Regions from separate parts of the Glutamicibacter sp. 2E12 genome, predicted to be linked through region 2. Evidence: predicted binding sites of a transcription regulator. Region 2 holds the regulator's gene; the other holds the start of a gene.
The links. The regulator Rex, encoded in region 2, represses fermentation and respiration genes when NADH is low (regulators of the CRP and FNR family bind a similar motif). The targets are predictions, from matches to a motif close to CTTGTGAANNNNTTCACAAG.
Positions count from the first base shown of each region.

Region 1: the regulator Rex is predicted to act here: its motif matches at 1,086-1,105, upstream of ACP3TE_RS17415 (glyceraldehyde-3-phosphate dehydrogenase).

Region 1 is NZ_CP188297.1:3,668,061-3,671,465, reverse strand. It holds gene ACP3TE_RS17425 (NAD(P)/FAD-dependent oxidoreductase) at 1-614, shown strand, start outside; RNA gene rnpB (RNase P RNA component class A) at 686-1,041, shown strand; gene ACP3TE_RS17415 (glyceraldehyde-3-phosphate dehydrogenase) at 1,261-2,718, shown strand; gene ACP3TE_RS17410 (winged helix DNA-binding domain-containing protein) at 3,041-3,405, shown strand, end outside.
Region 2 is NZ_CP188297.1:2,676,818-2,680,222, forward strand. It holds gene ACP3TE_RS12495 (HAD family hydrolase) at 56-862, opposite strand; gene ACP3TE_RS12500 (glutaredoxin family protein) at 925-1,170, shown strand; gene ACP3TE_RS12505 (redox-sensing transcriptional repressor Rex) at 1,198-1,872, shown strand; gene ACP3TE_RS12510 (DUF3824 domain-containing protein) at 1,979-2,755, opposite strand; gene ACP3TE_RS12515 (histidine phosphatase family protein) at 2,930-3,405, shown strand, end outside.

The DNA.
Region 1 (3,405 bases), 990 kb from region 2:
GGCGGCCGGAGATCGGGAACATGGGACTCGAAGCACTCGGGGTGGACCCGTCCCGGCGGCTGCAGGTCGATGACACGATGCTCGTGGCGGGTACCGACTGGCTCTACGCCGTGGGAGATGCCAGCGGGCGCAGCCCGCTGACCCACCAGGGCAAGTACCAGGCCCGGGCCGCGGGCGAGGCCATTGCCGCGAGGATCAATGGAACCGGGGTTCTCGATGCGCCCTGGGGCAGGCATGCGGCCACGGCGGACCACCATGCGGTGCCGCGCGTGGTCTTCAGCGATCCGCAGATCGCCGCGGTCGGACTCACCGAACGCCAGGCCCGCGACGCCGGTCTGCAGATTTCGGTTATCGAGCACGAGCTGGGTGCGGTGGCCGGGGCGAGCCTGCACGCCGACGGGTATTCCGGGCGGGCCAAGCTGGTGATAGACCAGGCGCGTTCGGTGATCGTCGGCGCCACTTTCGCCGGCCAGGATGCCGCGGAACTGCTGCATGCGGCCACCATTGCGATCGTCGGCGAGGTCAGCCTGGACCGGTTGTGGCATGCGGTCCCCGCCTATCCGACGATCAGCGAAATCTGGTTGCGGCTGTTGGAAGCCGAGCGCTTCGGGTAGCGCCAGTGTGGCCAGTGGCTCACGGTGGTGGTCAGCGTCGGGAAACTCGCGGGGCTAGAATGGTTAATGAATGGGATGGCCAGACGGTCGCGTGGCAAGCAATTGCCCCGAGGAACGTCCGGGCTCCGCAGAACAGGGTGGTGGGTAACGCCCACTCGGGGTAACCCGCAGGCTAGTGCCACAGAAAATAGACCGCCAGGATTTCCTGGTAAGGGTGAAACGGTGGTGTAAGAGACCACCAGCACCCCAAGTGATTGGGGTGGCTAGGTAAACCCCACTCGGAGCAAGGTCAGACAGACTGCGTTATGAGGGCTGTTCGCCCCATGCAGTCGGGTGGACCGCTAGAGGCTGCCGGCAACGGCAGTCGTAGATAGATGACCGTCCCGCTTCGGCGCGACAAAACCCGGCGTATCGACCATCCCATTCACACTCTTCCTTCCTGCGATTGCGCCGGCATCAGCCCTTAGTGCGCTGGTGAGATGATTCACAGTCCCCGATCCTCAGTTTTTCTGCGCACGGTCTAGAATGGATCATGTACTTACGAGGATGATCCTGTTACCTCGTGCCACCGCAAAAGCAATGGTGCTTCCCACGGTGCCAACCGACTTTATGGATCTGCGAGTCGGCTGAATTGGAAGGATTTTCTGTGACCCAGCAGTCTGTCGTTGCCCAGCAAGAATGGAGCGGGCGCGAAGAGCTCGCCGAGGCCATGATCCCACTGATCGGACGTCTGTACCGCAAGAACAATGTGGTGACCTCCGTCTACGGCCGCAAGCTGATCAACCAGTCCGCCATCGACATCATCAAGGCCCACCGCGTAGTGCGCCGCATCGATGGCGAAGAGCTCGACCTGAACGACACCAAGGCCATCCTGGATGCCATCGAGGCCCTGAACGTCGGTTCGGTAGCAGTTGACCTCGGCCGCGTGAACAAGAAGTTCAAGGAATCCGGTTCCGCTGATCTGAACGCTTTCCTGGCCGATGAATTGGGCGAGAAGGTTGGCCAGGCCGGCGCAACCGACGCTGAACCCCAGGACGTTGTCCTCTACGGCTTCGGCCGCATCGGACGCCTGCTGGCCCGCATCCTGATCGAGCGTGGCGGCTACGGCCTGCGCCTGCGCGCCATCGTGGTCCGCAAGGGCTCGGATGACGACATCGTCAAGCGCGCTTCGCTGCTGCGCCGCGACTCGGTGCACGGCCGCTTCGAAGGCTCGATCACGGTCGACGAGGAAAACAGCACGATCCTCGCCAACGGCACCCTGATCAAGGTCATCTACTCGAATGACCCGACCACCGTCGACTACACCGAGCACGGCATCGACAACGCCATCGTGGTGGACAACACCGGCCGCTGGCGCGATGAGGCCGGACTGTCCCAGCACCTGGCCGCCAAGGGCGTTTCCCGCGTGCTGCTGACCGCACCGGGCAAGGGCGATCTGAAGAACATCGTCCACGGCATCAACGATTCGTGGATCACCGCAGAAGACAAGATCGTCACCGCTGCCTCGTGCACCACCAACGCCATCACCCCAGTGCTCAAGGCCCTGAACGACAAGTTCGGTGTCACCCACGGGCACGTCGAGACCGTTCACTCGTTCACCAACGACCAGAACCTGATCGACAACTTCCACAAGGGCGAGCGCCGCGGCCGTTCGGCAGCGCTGAACATGGTGATCACCGAAACCGGTGCCGCCAAGGCAGTGGCCAAGGCCCTGCCGGAGTTCGAAGGCAAGCTGACCGGCAACGCGATCCGCGTACCGACCCCGGATGTCTCCATGGCGATCTTGAACCTGAACCTGGAGAACGGGACCACCAAGGAAGAGCTCAACGCCTACCTGCGTGAAACCTCGCTGACCTCCAGCCTGCACAAGCAGATCGACTACATCGATTCGCCTGAGGTTGTCTCCACCGACTTCGTCGGCTCGCGCCGCGCCGGCATCGTTGACGGCCTGGCCACCATCGTGTCCGGCAAGAACGCTGTCGTCTACGTTTGGTACGACAACGAGTTCGGCTACTCCTGCCAGGTTGTCCGCGTCATCGAATCGATGGCCGGCACCCACCCGGCAGCAGTACCAGCGCTGAAGGCTGAAGCCGTCACCGCCTAGGACCTCGCTGCTTGCAGCTGAAGGGACCATCCCAACGCATTGCGCGCTGGGATGGTCCCTTTTGCTATTCCATCCGGGCGGCACGAAGCCCTCCAAAGGACCTTCCGGGTCCAGGGGGCCAACGAGAACCAGCACCTGGCCAGCACCTCTCCAGCAAAGTCCAGGCAGGTCTCGACCTTTGCGCGCATCCGGGCTTGGAGGTCCGCTTGAGCCTGCGACGCCCCTGCATCAATGGCGGCTGCAGGTGCGCCGCTTCGCGGGCATCTCTGTACCTCCGCACTGCTAGGCTTTAGGCCATCAAGCATTGGATCGAGGTTGGTTAGTGGACAGTACCCGGACGCTGGCGGCGCGCATGGCGAGCCAGCTGCTACTGGAGCCGGCAGAATCCGTACTGCAGGCCGCAGAACGAATGCTCGCGTTCCAGTCCCAGGACTTCGCTGCAGGACGCTACGCGCTGGCTCAGCGCTCCGCAGCGCAAGAATCCCGACAGCAAGTCGATGCGCTCTTCAGCGAAGGACGGCTCGTGCGGTCATGGACCATGCGGGGCACGCTGCATATCTGCTTGGCCGAAGATGCGCGCTGGATGACTCGCGCAACGCGTGAACGCACCTTGCGCTCATCGGCCACACGGATGCGGGGACTGCAGATCGGCACCCAGGACATTGACCAGGCAGCTGGCATCATCAG
Region 2 (3,405 bases):
CAGTGAAACTGTTGAACGGTGGCGATTGCTTTATCCAAAGCCGCCCAGCGCCGGCCTAAGAGCCGGAACGGCGCAGAATGGACCGTCGCGCCGCCCAGAGCGCACCAAGCACTCCAGCGGCCTTCAGGCCTAGTTTGGCAGCTCGCTGGCCGGTGCGGAAATCGTAGACCTGCCAGCCGCGGCGCTTGGCGTAGGCGCGAAGCCGCGCATCGGGATTGATGCATACGGGGTGTCCCACAGCTTCAAGCAAGGGAACATCATTGTAGGAATCCGAGTATGCCCATGATTTCGACAGCGAGATGCCGCGAGCCTTCGCCAGGGTGCGCACCGCTTGCGCTTTTTCCGCAGCGTGCAGGATCGGGCTGGCCAGCGCTCCGGTGTAGAAACCGTCTTCGCTGGCCACTACAGTGCCCAATGCACCGGTAAGTTCGAGACGTTGCGAGATGACATTCGCCACTTCCAGGGGAGTGGCAGTGACTAGCCAGACTTCACGGCCCACCGTCCGATGCTGGCGAGCAATGGCTACCGTACCGGTCCATAGCTTGGGTTCGATGTATTCGTCATAGATCTCGTTGCCGATCTTCTCGATCTCGGACACCGGGATCCCTCGGACCATCATCAACGCACGGTCGCGAATCTGGTGAATGTCCCCTAGGTGCTCACCGCGCGCGGCGAAGCGCAACTGCTTGAGCGCGAACCAGAGGATTTCGCGGAATTGGAAGAAGCGGCGCTCATGCAGTTTCCGGGCCAGCAGATACAGCGATGCACCGCGCACAAGGGTGTTATCTACATCGAAGAAAGCGGCGACCGTGTCCGGAGCCAGGGCGGAATTCGGGCTGGGGTGATGATCGATGGAAGACATTTGATCCAGTTTATTTCATTGCCAAGTTTAAGGGCGGTTACGGCTCGTGAGATTATAGGCAGGTGAGTACTTTGAATCAGATCCAGCTGTTGGTTCGAGAAGGCTGCCACCTGTGCCAGGCCGCACGCGCAACCGTGGCCGAGGTGACTGGCCGGTTGAATATGGAGTTTTCCGAACTGGATATTGACCAGCACCCTGAATTGCTGGCCAAGCACCACGAGGAAGTGCCGGTTCTGCTGATCAACGGAGAAGTCCGCGACTTCTGGCACATCGACGCACAGCGTCTGGAACGACTACTGAGCAGCTAGCCGCTGCCGAATAAATGAAAATGCGTTGTGCTCTTCAAGAGCACCGAAAAGTGCGGGAGAACGAAGATGTCAGAGCTTGAAGCCCGGGTCCTGCCTGAGGCCACGCTGGCTCGACTGACCCAGTACTTGCGCGCGCTGAACGCCTTGGAAGCCCAGGGCCTGGAACGCACCAGTTCCGGGGTGCTGGCCAAGGAAGCTGGAGTGAACCCCTCCATCCTGCGCAAAGACCTTTCCTGGTTGGGTTCCTACGGAACCCGCGGGGTGGGCTACGTGGTCCGCGAACTGGCAGAACATATCAGCCGCACCCTCGGCCTGAACCAGGACTGGCGTGTGGCCATCCTCGGCGCCGGTAACCTGGGGCGCGCGCTCAGCGGATATGCAGGCTTCAGGACTCGTGGCTTCAACGTCAAGGCGATCCTGGATATCGACCCCGCACTGGTCGGCAGCCCGGTCGGCGAGCTGCACGTGGAAGCGATCGCGGACTTGGCCGCAGTGGTTGAACGCGAAGAAATCAACATCGCTGTTCTGGCAATTCCGGGCGATGCTGCGCAGGACCTGGTCTACGAACTGGCCGCGCTTTCGGTCCGCTCGGTGCTCTCGTTCGCACCGATGCCGCTTCGCGTACCCGCGGGCATGAACCTGCGGCGCGTTGATCTTTCCACTGAATTGCAGATCCTGGCATACCTCGCCGTTCAAGGCTGAAGCCGCGCAGACGAGAAAAGGCGTAGCCGCGTCATCCCTTGGGTGGATGGAGCGGCTACGCCTTTATTGTCCCTGCAGGGCCTCGCGAAGAGGCTCGGCCATGCGTTTAGCGGAAGCCGGCCAGGCGAGCCTGGCGGCGCTGCGCAATGTATTGCGAAGAAGGGCGCAACCAGGCGAAGACCACGCCTGCAATGCCCAACAAGATGCCCACAACGTAGACAGCGTTGATAATTCCGGCTTGAGTGTCAGCGAACATGCTGATCATTGGAACGATAGTCACCAGATTCAGCAGTGAAAGCGCACCGAGGATCGTGGCGATAATTCGCATGGCGCCCACGCCGCGGCCAACGAAGAAGCCCACCAGGAAATACAGGGCCAAGGTGATGATCATGGAGATAATCACGAAGGTCGACATCATGGAATTGACCTGGGCCATGAAGGCCTCAGGGCTTGCCATCATCTGTTCAACCAGTGGATCCTGCTCCATGCCCGGGGTGCTCTGCATCTGGTTCTGGAACTCTTCTTGCACCAGCGACCACTGCTGGCCAATCATGTTGGCCATCATGTTGGAGTTGGTCATCAGCCAGCTGGCGAGGGCACTGAAGATGCCCGCGAGCATGATCAAGCCAAAGGCGATAGCCAAGGTCCGTGGCCGCTCGGTCGGCGGCTGCACGCCGGCGTAACCGCCCTGCTGGGCATACTGGTCGTAGCCCGGTGCCTGCGGTTGCCCGTAAGGATTCGGATTCTGGCCGTACGGGTTCTGGCCATACGGCGAGGGCTGCTGGCCGTAGGGGTTTTCGCCGTACGGGTTCTGCGATGAACCCTGGCCGGAAGGGCCCGGGTTGTAGGGCTGGCCCGGCTGGTTAGGATCGTTGTCGCTCATGATGCGTCCTTCTGGGTCGAACTGTCTTATTAACTAAGCGTAGTGGCAGTCGATTGTGAGCAACCCCTCCGAAAGGATGGTTTTTCCATATGGGATTCCAATGCGTGTCCTGTGAATAGTTGACGGTGGCCACAATATGGCTAATTTGCACCGAATATTTGAGACACTGGAGGCATGCCTTTATCGACCGTCCATTTGTTGCGCCACGGGGAAGTTTTCAACCCTGACCGTATGCTCTACGGCAGGATCCCCGGCTTCGGGCTCTCGGAACTCGGATTCCAGATGGCCGATGGGGCAGGAGAATATTTTGCCAAGCGCCAAGCAGAAGGCGGCAACGTAGTGCGCCTGGTGGCCTCACCGCTCCTGCGAGCCCAGCAGACAGCCGCGCCGACCTCCAATGCTCTGGATCTGCAGGTCCACACCGACGAGCGGGTTATCGAAGCCGGCAACAAGCTGGAAGGGCTGTCCAAGGTTGCGGAGCACCTGCGTCAGCCGAAGTACTGGCCGCTGCTGGTCAACCCGCTGAAGCCTTCATGGGGCGAACCATATGCCCAGCAGGTTGCTCGCATGCGCCTGGCCATGGATGAGCACCGCAAGGCCGCCCTCGCCGAGCACGGTGAAGGAGCGGAAGTCATTATCGTCAGCCACCA